DNA from 2 places in the Caldimonas brevitalea genome. Region 2 is predicted to be linked to the other one. Evidence: predicted binding sites of a transcription regulator. Region 2 holds the regulator's gene; the other holds the start of a gene.
The links. Region 2 encodes LexA, which represses DNA repair genes until DNA is damaged. Its sites were predicted from a motif close to ACTGTATNNNNATACAGT; they were not measured.
Positions count from the first base shown of each region.

Region 1: a site for LexA is predicted at 3,419-3,436, ahead of AAW51_RS09615 (PA0069 family radical SAM protein). Genes of this name have one in related genera too.

Region 1 is NZ_CP011371.1:2,205,915-2,210,786, reverse strand. It holds gene dnaJ (molecular chaperone DnaJ) at 1-587, shown strand, start outside; gene AAW51_RS09625 (MAPEG family protein) at 811-1,197, opposite strand; gene AAW51_RS09620 (hypothetical protein) at 1,734-2,111, shown strand; gene AAW51_RS09615 (PA0069 family radical SAM protein) at 2,311-3,402, opposite strand; gene AAW51_RS09610 (YdeI/OmpD-associated family protein) at 3,541-3,786, shown strand; gene AAW51_RS09605 (hypothetical protein) at 3,881-4,318, opposite strand; gene AAW51_RS29845 (hypothetical protein) at 4,838-4,872, shown strand, end outside.
Region 2 is NZ_CP011371.1:2,880,720-2,885,591, forward strand. It holds gene AAW51_RS12790 (hypothetical protein) at 8-1,066, opposite strand; gene AAW51_RS12795 (helix-hairpin-helix domain-containing protein) at 1,319-1,693, opposite strand; gene lexA (transcriptional repressor LexA) at 1,716-2,402, opposite strand; gene AAW51_RS12805 (asparaginase) at 2,549-3,511, shown strand; gene AAW51_RS12810 (organic hydroperoxide resistance protein) at 3,498-3,923, opposite strand; gene AAW51_RS12815 (MarR family winged helix-turn-helix transcriptional regulator) at 4,018-4,554, opposite strand; gene AAW51_RS12820 (sensor histidine kinase) at 4,619-4,872, shown strand, end outside.

The DNA of each region.
Region 1 (4,872 bases), 670 kb from region 2:
TCAGCATCCAGCAGACCTGCCCGCACTGCCACGGCAGCGGCAAGATCATTCCCGACCCCTGCGTCACCTGCAGCGGCCAGGGCAAGCTGAAGAAGACCAAGACGCTGGAGGTGAAGATCCCCGCCGGCATCGACGAGGGCATGCGCATCCGCTCGGCCGGCAACGGCGAGCCGGGCACCAACGGCGGCCCCCCGGGCGACCTCTACATCGAGATCCGCCTGAAGAAGCACGACATCTTCGAGCGCGACGGCGACGACCTGCACTGCACGGTGCCGATCGGCATGGTGACCGCAGCGCTGGGCGGCAGCATCGAGGTGCCGACGCTGGGCGGAGCGGCCGAGATCGACCTGCCCGAGGGCACCCAGCACGGCAAGACCTTCCGGCTGCGCGGCAAGGGCATCAAGGGTGTGCGTTCAGCCTACCCCGGCGACCTGTACTGCCACATGGCGGTCGAGACGCCGGTGAAGCTGACCGAACACCAGCGCAAGCTGTTGAAGGAACTGGACGAGTCCTTCAAGAAGGGCGGCGACCGCCACTCGCCCAATGCGAAGAGCTGGACTGATCGGGTCAAGGACTTGTTCAAGTAAGCCGGCGCGCGATGCACAAGGCCACCCTCGGGTGGCCTTTTTCGTTGCTGCTGCCCTCTCTGGCGACAACACCGACCCGACTCGTCGTCCATGTGGCGTCCGGCACCCCTCTTATTTGGCCCCCACGACACTCATGCGGGCCGGCTGCGCGTCGGTCACGGCGAGCATCGAAGCCGGTCGTCGAACCGGCCGCGCGCGCACCGCCGCGCACCGAACCGGGCGCTCACGCCAGCAGCAATTGCAGCGCCAGCACGCTTTCGGCCAGCAGGACACCGAAGGTCCCGACCGTGCCGAGAAAACGCCATGGATTGGGCGCCGGACGCGGCAGGCCGTACGCGTGCAGCAGTCGAGCCGCCACCAGCAGTGCTCCCAGCACCACCAGGGCGGTGTGCGCGGCACCGGCCAGTTCGAGCAAGCCCAGCATCAACAAGGCGAGCGGCACGTACTCGGCGAAGTTGGCGTGGGTGCGGATGCGCATGGTCAGCACGTCGCTCACGGGCCCCGTGACCGCAAAGCGGGAGGCCCGGCGTGCGGACACCACTCGCAGCGACAGCACCAGATAAAACAGCACACAGACGACAGCCGTCGCCAAGGTCACGGTCAATTTCACGCCAGTTCCCCTCGATTGCAGGGGCAAGGATATCCGCCCCGAAGGCGCCCCTATGTCGCGGCGCACCAGGCCGGTCGCTCACCACGCCCAACTGCTGTCTGACGCTTCAACAGGTCCTTACGTGGCAGGCATGCCAATTCACGTCGTCCCCTTCGGTGTGTCGGCCGCCGCATGTCATCGATCGACGACTCGAGTGCACGGCCAGACAGCGCAGGGTAAAAGCATCAATCCGCATGGCGCGGCAACCGCTCGCCGAACTCGAGCCGCTGAGCGCCTTGGCGAGGCGCAGACGAGCACCGCGACGGAAGCCGCCAGCACCGCTGGCGTGTGGCCGCCCGTGCAAGCGGTGGCCTCGGGCGGCCAGTCCGCCGCAGCTGAAACAGCAGTCCGTGTACACCGCGTGACGCGGCTTACGTCGCCCTTCAATTCTTCATATATGACAGGGGGCACGTTCCGATAATCCGCCGCTCCTGACGGGCGCCTTCAGGCGTCCGCCTTCCGCTGCTGCTGCAGCACCTCACCAGGAGATCGGGAACATGCGCAAGACTTCTTTCTGCCTCGCGGCTGTTTTGTCGATGGTCGTGTCCACCTTCGCCCACGCACAAGGGACAAGTGGATGCGAGATCCAGTACAACCGCACCGCCTGCCCGGGCAAGGAGACCGAGAGCTATGCCAAATGCGACGGCAAGAAGACCTGCGTCAAGCCGGCGGCAGCGGCGTCGGAGCAAGCTTGCCGCGAGGCCGCGCTGAAGGCCTGCGCCAACGACCGGCTCGACGTCACGGCCAGCAAAGAGATCAAGGCCACTTATCAAGGCAAGCCGATCAAGTCGGCGAGCGGGCAAAACGACTTCTGTGCGGACTATGCGAACCGCAAGACCGAGTTCAACCAGTGCGCGACCGCGAAGGCCAAGTAGGCATCAGACCGCTAGCAGCCCGCCCGGCCAAAGCGGGCGGCTGCAGACAACAGCCCGTAAGGGGGCGCGCTCGGCAACCCCTGACCCGCCCCCCTCTCACGCTGCGCAGCCAGCGCCGCTGAAACGGCCCTCTTTCAGCGCCTTCATCCGCGGGCCGACCCCACTTCAGGGACCGGCCCCTCACCCGGCAGCCCTTCCATCAGAACAGGCTGCCCTGCCCGCCCCGCTGCGGCGGCCGAAACGCCGACACATCCAGCGCCTTGACGTGGCGCGTCAGGCCACAGCGCTGTACCGCCTTGTCGATACGTTGCGCAATCAAGCCGGCCCACAAGCCCGAGCCTTTCATGCGGGCCTTGAAATCGGCCTTGTAGTCCTGGCCGCCGTGCAGGTCGCGCACACGCGCCATCACCCGCTCGGCACGGTCCGGGAAGTGCTGCGCCAGCCACTGCTGGAACAGCGGATTGACCTCCCAGGGCAGCCGCAGCACGGTGTAGTGGATCGACCCCGCACCCGCCTCGGCGGCAGCCTCCACGAGGCGTTCGATCTCGGGTTCGTTGACGAAGGGAATGATGGGCGCGATGTTGACGCCGACCGGAACGCCCGCGCTCGACAACACCTTGACCGTCTGCAGCCTTCTGGCCGGTGCCGCAGCACGCGGTTCGAGGATGCGCATCAGCTGCGCGTCCAGGCTGGTCACGCTGATCGACACCCACGCCCGCCCGGCGTGGGCTGCGGGCACGATGAGGTCGAGGTCGCGCTCGACACCCGAGGATTTGGAAATGATCGTGAAGGGGTGGGCGCAGCGCGTCAGCACCTCGAGCACGCTGCGTGTCAGGCGCAGCTTGCGCTCCACCGGCTGGTAGCCATCGGTGGCCGAGCCGATGTTGATCGGTGACGGCCGGTAGCTGGGCCGTGCCAGCTCTGCTTCGAGGCGCTCGGCCACGTTGACCTTCGCGACGATCTTGGTTTCGAAGTCGAGCCCTGGCGAGAGATTCAGGTAGCTGTGCGTGGGCCGCGCATAGCAATAGATGCAGCCATGCTCGCAGCCCCGGTAGGGATTGATCGACAGCTCGAAAGGGATGTCGGGCGAGTCATTCGCGGTGAGCACCGACTTGACCCGCTCTTCGATCACTGAGGTGGCGGGCGGCAGCGGCGCGAGATCGGCGAGTTGATCGAGCGTGCCCCAACCATCGTCGAAACCATCGCGCTCGGCCTTCTCGAAGCGGTGCGCGATCCGAACAGGCGTGCCTCTGCCCTTGAGGGCGGCGGGCGGAGGTCGGTCGGACACCATTTGGGGGGATAGCAAAGCTGTATTTCCATCCAGTATATTGGCCCGACGAAGAGCTGCCAAGACAGCTCCATTTCTTCCTCGCGCCGGTCCCCCCCTCCCTTCCGGCTTGCACAACACACCTGAAAGGAGCTCGCAACGATGAGTTCACCGCCCTCGCGGCTGAAACGTGCGCTGCACCCGATGCCCGGGTTTGTGAAGCAGGCACTGGAGCAACGAGGCCTGATGAAGGCCTACGAAGAACGCCCGCCCTACCAGCGCAACGATTACATCGGCTGGATCACACGGGCCAAGACCGACGCCACGCAGTTGAAGCGACTCGAGCAGATGCTCGACGAGCTGGCCGACGGCAACCGCTACATGAAGATGTTGTGGCGACGGCGATGAGGCGGGCCGCCACCGCCGCGCCTGGCTATGCGGGCAGGCCCGTACCGTCCTGGCCGGCCCTGCCTGTCGCGACCGGCCTGACTGCCGCCAGACGCTATCGCTGCGGATGGCCCGCGGGTTGCGATCCGCCGCCGCGCCCGCGCTCCAAGCGCGCGTAGGCGACGGCGTCGCTGCAGCGTTCGTAGCGAAACGGTCCGAACCGATAGAGACCGTGCTCGTAGCTGATGTCGAACTCCGACATCAGCTGGCGCTGCGCCTCGTCGGGGGGCTGCACGTCTTCGGGGGCCGGCATCGCGTCGGCCTCCTCGTCCTTGTCAGGTGGCACCAGGCGCCGCAAGCGCGCGTAGTTCACGGCATCCGCAAGGTGGTCATACCGGTATCGGTCGTACTGATAGTGCCGGCCGTTGTAGACGATCGAGAACTCGGCCATCAGACGCTCGCGCTCCGACGGCGATGCCGCGCTTCCCGTGGGGAGACCCTCGGGCGCAGGCACGGACGGCGACTCGGGAGACAGGGATGTTGGGGTGTTCATGATGTGCTCTCATCAAGAATGTGTTCTGTCATGGAACGCAGGATGGTCCTCCGTCGGCTAGCACCAGCGAGCCGCCACGACCAGACGTGACCAGCGAAGCTCGCCGGCTGCGCCATCCTTCGCCCCTTCTCGCGGAGCACAGAGCCGGGGACAACGCCTGCCCAGACTTCAAGCGTGCGCTGCTTTGCACCCCCGCTCGGTGCGGCAGCGCACACTACAGCGCTGACGATCGCCAGGCCGCCGCAGCACTGCGTCGCTGCAGGCGCCGGCCTGAGGGTGCGCTAACGCACATACGACATCGAACCAAACGCAGAGCATCTGCGTCATGGAGACGACGGGCTCTCTCAACGCATCCTGCTGCTCCGGCGGATGCCGGCTGACCATCAGCTCAGCTCCTGACGCCAATGCGTGAGCCGCGGGCCATGAAAGGAGCATCACGGTAGAGCGTTGGAGCCACGCTGGCAAAGAACGCAATGCCGCACCGTCGAGTTTCTGGACACCCAACTGACGGGAAAAACCATGACTGATTCAACCCCCTCGCCGGCCACCACGCG
Region 2 (4,872 bases):
TGCGCCCTTAATGAGCCACCACCAGGCGGCAGGGGGGGCGGTTCGGTTCCGCAGCACGCTCGAGCGCGGCCAAGCGCTCCAGCTCGCGGCACACCTCGACGAAAGAGCCGCTGAGCATCGTGCGGCGGTGATCGCTCGGGTCTTGCACCACCCGCAAGTGCCGCACCGGGGCCGGGCCCAATGCCGGCACGCGCACCGTGGGCGCGGCGCCGCCGGCCTGCAGGTGCACCCGCACTTCCCAGCGGCCGCCCTTGCCGGCGATCAAGCTGACGCGCAGATCGGCTTCGCTGTCGTCCCAGTGGGCCACCCACGGCCGCACGACAAACACCATGCTGCGGGCCCGGCGCGCCACCCGCTGCAAATCACGCAGCTGAGCCGGACGGAATTCGGGCAGCCAGACCGCCAGCACGCCGTCCTTGCCTTGGCGCAGCCAGGCCAACGCCAGGGCCAGGGTATCGGGGCGGCCGGTTTCGCTCGACGACGCTGCTGCATCGCTGCCCCCGGTCGCCGGTGTATGCCTCGCGACCAACGGCATGGCCGCCGTCACCGCCGTATCGGCGGCTGCCGATGGCACGAGAGGCGACGCCGGCCCCGTTGCGCACGCGCTGTCCGCTCCGTGCACCGCCGGCGCCTTGCTGCCGCCCTCCGAGGTGTCGAAAGCCGCATCCGGCGGTTGCCCGATCAGCGCGTGGCGGCGACCCTGCGCGGCGGCTTCGCTCAGCACCGGGTTCAGCAAGGCCAGCTCCGGACGGCCGGGTTGTGGTGCCAGCACCTCGATCACGCCCGCCGCCGGCCAGCCGCCCGCAGGCAACACGGCGTCGAGGGAGGGAAAGCCAGTCGGGGTGGCAGCACTGGCCTGGTTGGCCGCGCGCCAGTCACGCAAGCTCGGCCCAACCGGCAGGCCCAGCTGTTCGACCAGCCGTGTCCACCACGAGGTGGCGCCGGTGCGGGGCGCAGCGTCGAACGCCGCAGGGGAGGAGGGCTGGGCCGGGCGGTGAAGCTCCGGCTTCGGTGCGGTCGAGGGGGTGGCCGGGGATGCCGGCGAGTGCGGGTGGGCAGGGGTCATGTCCGTCTCCGAAAATCAAGAAGCTATGCAATGACGTTCGGCAGGATTGAGGGTGAAAGTCGACAGCCTTCGAGGGGTCGCGCTTTCGGCCTGCTGCACGGGGCTCGCGAACCAGGGTTCGCGAAACGCCCGCCACCCGTGCAGCGGCTGAGAAGGGGGTGGTTGCGTCGTCGGGTGATGCGTGATGGGTGTGATGGGTTGACAGATGAGCGGCTGGTGCTGAGGTGGTGCGGGTGGTTGCCGTGACGGGCCTCAAGACCGCGCCGCACCTCGTGCACTGCCGCCCGGACGGCTGCGGAGATGCGCCGCATCAGCGCCCGGGTCGTCGGTGTGGGCCTGGCCATAGAGCAGCTTGCGCTGTGCGGTGTAGTGCCACCAGGGCGCTGCGGGCGCCCCCCGCATGAAGTCGACGGCGGCCATGAAGCTGTCGAGCACGCACGGGTCGTGGCGGTGCCCGGTCTTGGCACACAGTTCCTGGTAGAGCACGAAGGCGTCGCGCCCGACGAGGTCGCGTGGCGCATGCACGCCGATCAGCTGCAAATCGGCAGCGAGTGCGGGGCCGATGTTGGGCACCAGCTCGAGCGCAGCCGTTGCATGCAGGCAGTCGGTATGGCGCAAGGCTTTCATCGACGAGGCCTCGATCATCGGCTCACATCAGCAGCGTGTTGCGGATCAGCCCGACCGCGATGCCTTCGAGCTCGAAATCCTGGCCGGGCTCGACCACGATGGTCTTGAACTCGGGGTTTTCGGCGATCAGCTCGATCGACTGGCGTGTCTTGCGGAAGCGCTTGACGGTGACATCGTCGCCCAAACGGGCCACGACGATCTGGCCGTTCTTGGCCTCCTTGGCCTTTTGCACCGCGAGCAGATCGCCGTCGAGGATGCCCGCATCGCGCATGCTCATGCCGCGCACCTTCAGCAGGTAGTCGGGCTGCCGCGCGAACATGCTGGCGCCCACGTGGTAGGTCTGCTCGATGTGCTCTTGCGCGAGGATGGGGCTGCCGGCTGCGACCCGGCCCACCAGCGGCAGTGCGAGCTGCGCGAGGCCTGGCAGCGGCAGCATCGCCTGCTGGCCCTGGTAGAGGCGGCGCGATTCGTTGACCGAGCGCAATGTGTCAGACTTCAAGCGGATGCCGCGCGAGGTGCCGCCCACCAGCTCGATGACACCTTTGCGGGCCAGCGCCTGCAGATGCTCCTCTGCTGCATTGGCCGAACGAAAGCCCAGCTCGGCCGCGATCTCAGCGCGCGTCGGCGGGGCGCCGGTCTGCTCGATCGACTGGCGGATCAGCTCCAGAATCTGCTGCTGACGGGCGGTGAGCTTGGGGCTTTCTGGCAGAAGGGGGTCCACGGGCGCCTCGCGTTCAAGGTGATGTTCATGCTGCCCGCGCGGCTAGGGCGCTGGCCGACGCCGGCATCGGCGGCTGCCAGGACGACTACTGTTTGGGCATCCAGTAGCTGTATTTTTATCCAGGCCGAGAAAAAATGCAAAGCCGTTCGCAATCAAGCACCGTCGTCCTCGGCACCGGGGGCACCATTGCCGGCACCGCCGCCACGCGCGGCGACCACATCGGCTACCAGGCGGCGCAACTCGGCGTCGGGGCGCTGCTGGGTGGCGTGCCGGGGCTGTCGGAGGTGGCGCTCGAGAGCGAGCAGGTGGCTCAAGTCGACAGCAAGGACATGGAGCCGGCCGTCTGGCAGGCCCTGGCCCGGCGGGTGGCGCACCACCTCGGTCGACCCGAGGTCAGCGGTGTGGTGATCACCCACGGGACCGACACCCTCGAGGAAACCGCCTATCTGCTGCAGCGGGTGCTGGCACCGGCCAAACCGGTCGTGCTGACCGCGGCGATGCGGCCGGCGACGGCCTTGCACCCGGACGGCCCTCAGAATTTGCTGGATGCCGTGCACCTGGCGCGTGAACCCGGCGTGCAAGGGGTGGTGGCCGTGCTCGCCGGCCAGGTGTACAGCGGCCTGGAGGTGCGCAAGCAACACACCTACCGGCTCGACGCCTTCGGGGCGGGCGATGCCGGGCCGCTGGCCTTACTCGAAGCCGGCCGGCTGCACACGCTGCGGCCCTGGCCGGCCGGCGTGCCGCTCGGTCTGGACGTGATCGATGTCGACCCGGCGCTGTGGCCGCGCGTCGAACTCGTGAGCAGCCATAGCGGTGCCGACGGCAGCCTGGTGGCGGCGCTGCAGCAGATGGGCGTGGCGGGGGTGGTCGTGGTGGGCACCGGCAATGGCACGGTGCATCAGCGGCTGGAAGCTGCGCTGCTGGCGGCGCAGGCCGCGGGCATGAAGGTCTGGCGCAGCACGCGCTGCGCCGAGGGTCGCGTGCTCGGCAAGCCGGACGATGTCTTGCCCGCTGCCGGCACGCTCACGCCTTATCAGGCCCGGGTGGAGCTGCTGCTGCAGCTCCTCGCCGAGCGGAAGGGTCTCAGACCAGGCTGAGGCGCACTTCGATGTTGTTGCGGGTGGCGTTGGAATACGGGCAGACCTTGTGCGCGGTCTCGACCAGTGCCTGGGCTGCTTCGCGCTCCATGCCGGGCAGCGACACGGCGAGGTCGACTTCCAGGCCGTAACCGGCTGCGATCGGGCCGATGCCGACCTTGGCCGTCACCGACGCATCGGCCGGCAGGGCCTTCTTCTGCTGGCCCGCGACGACCTTCATCGCGCTCAGGAAACAAGCCGAGTAGCCGGCGGCGAACAACTGCTCCGGGTTGGTGGCTGCACCACCGGCGCCGCCCAGCTCTTTCGGGGTGCCCAGCTTGACGTCCAGCACGCCGTCGGCGGTGGCGGCACGGCCATCACGGCCCCCGGTGGCGGTGGCTTCGGTCTTGTACAGCACTTTGTCGAGTTTCATGCGAGGCTCCTTGAGCAGTGAGGGAAGCGTGAATGTAAAGAGTGCTATTAAATAGCACGCAATGTATCCGGTGACCGATGGCAGCGGTGATGGCTCATGCCGCTTCCACCTTGTGGGTGGCCGGGTCGGAACCCGGCGCATCGGACACCGCTTGAGGCGCGAGACGGCGCCTCAAGTCGTGCAGCCGACGGCGCAGATCGTGCAATTCGTCGGCGCTGCATTGGGCCGCGCCGGAGACCTGGCGCGGCACTGAGATGGCCGACTGGCGCAACGCCTGCCCGGCCGGCGTGAGACTGACCACCACGCGCCGTTCGTCTTCTTTGGCACGGGTGCGGGTCAGCCACCCGCTGCTTTCCATCCGCTTGAGCAAAGGCGTCAGCGTTCCGGAATCGAGAAACAGTCGTTCGCCCAGGGCGCCAACGGTGAGGTGGTCTTGCTCCCACAACACCAGCATCACCAGGTACTGGGGATAGGTGAGGCCCAGCGCGTCGAGCAGCGGCTTGTAGAGCTTGGTCATCGCCAGCGAGGTCGAATACAAGGCGAAGCAGAGCTGGTTGTCGAGCTGCAGCAACGCACGGTCGCCGGCCGACAGGGGGGTCGGGGCTGGTGAGGACGATGGAGCTTGCGACATGGGTTCTATTCTAGCTCTCAATTCAATTGAGTGCAATTTAATTGTGCGGGGAAAGGAAAACGGGATGGCGCATCCGTGTTCCGGCGAGGCCGCATCGCTTGCAGGCCCGCCGCTTGCAGCAGTTGACGAAGCCCGGAGACATTCCGGCGAGCCCACGAGGCGCAGCGTCCGCGGGGAGGGCTTTTTTGCGGCGTTTGCGCTGCTCGCCTTCCTGACCCGCTCGGCGAGATGCACGGGATCGGGAGACGCCATGTCCCTCTCTGACCTGATTCAAAGCCACGTCGACGCCATCGTTGACGAGTGGGCGGAATTCGCCAA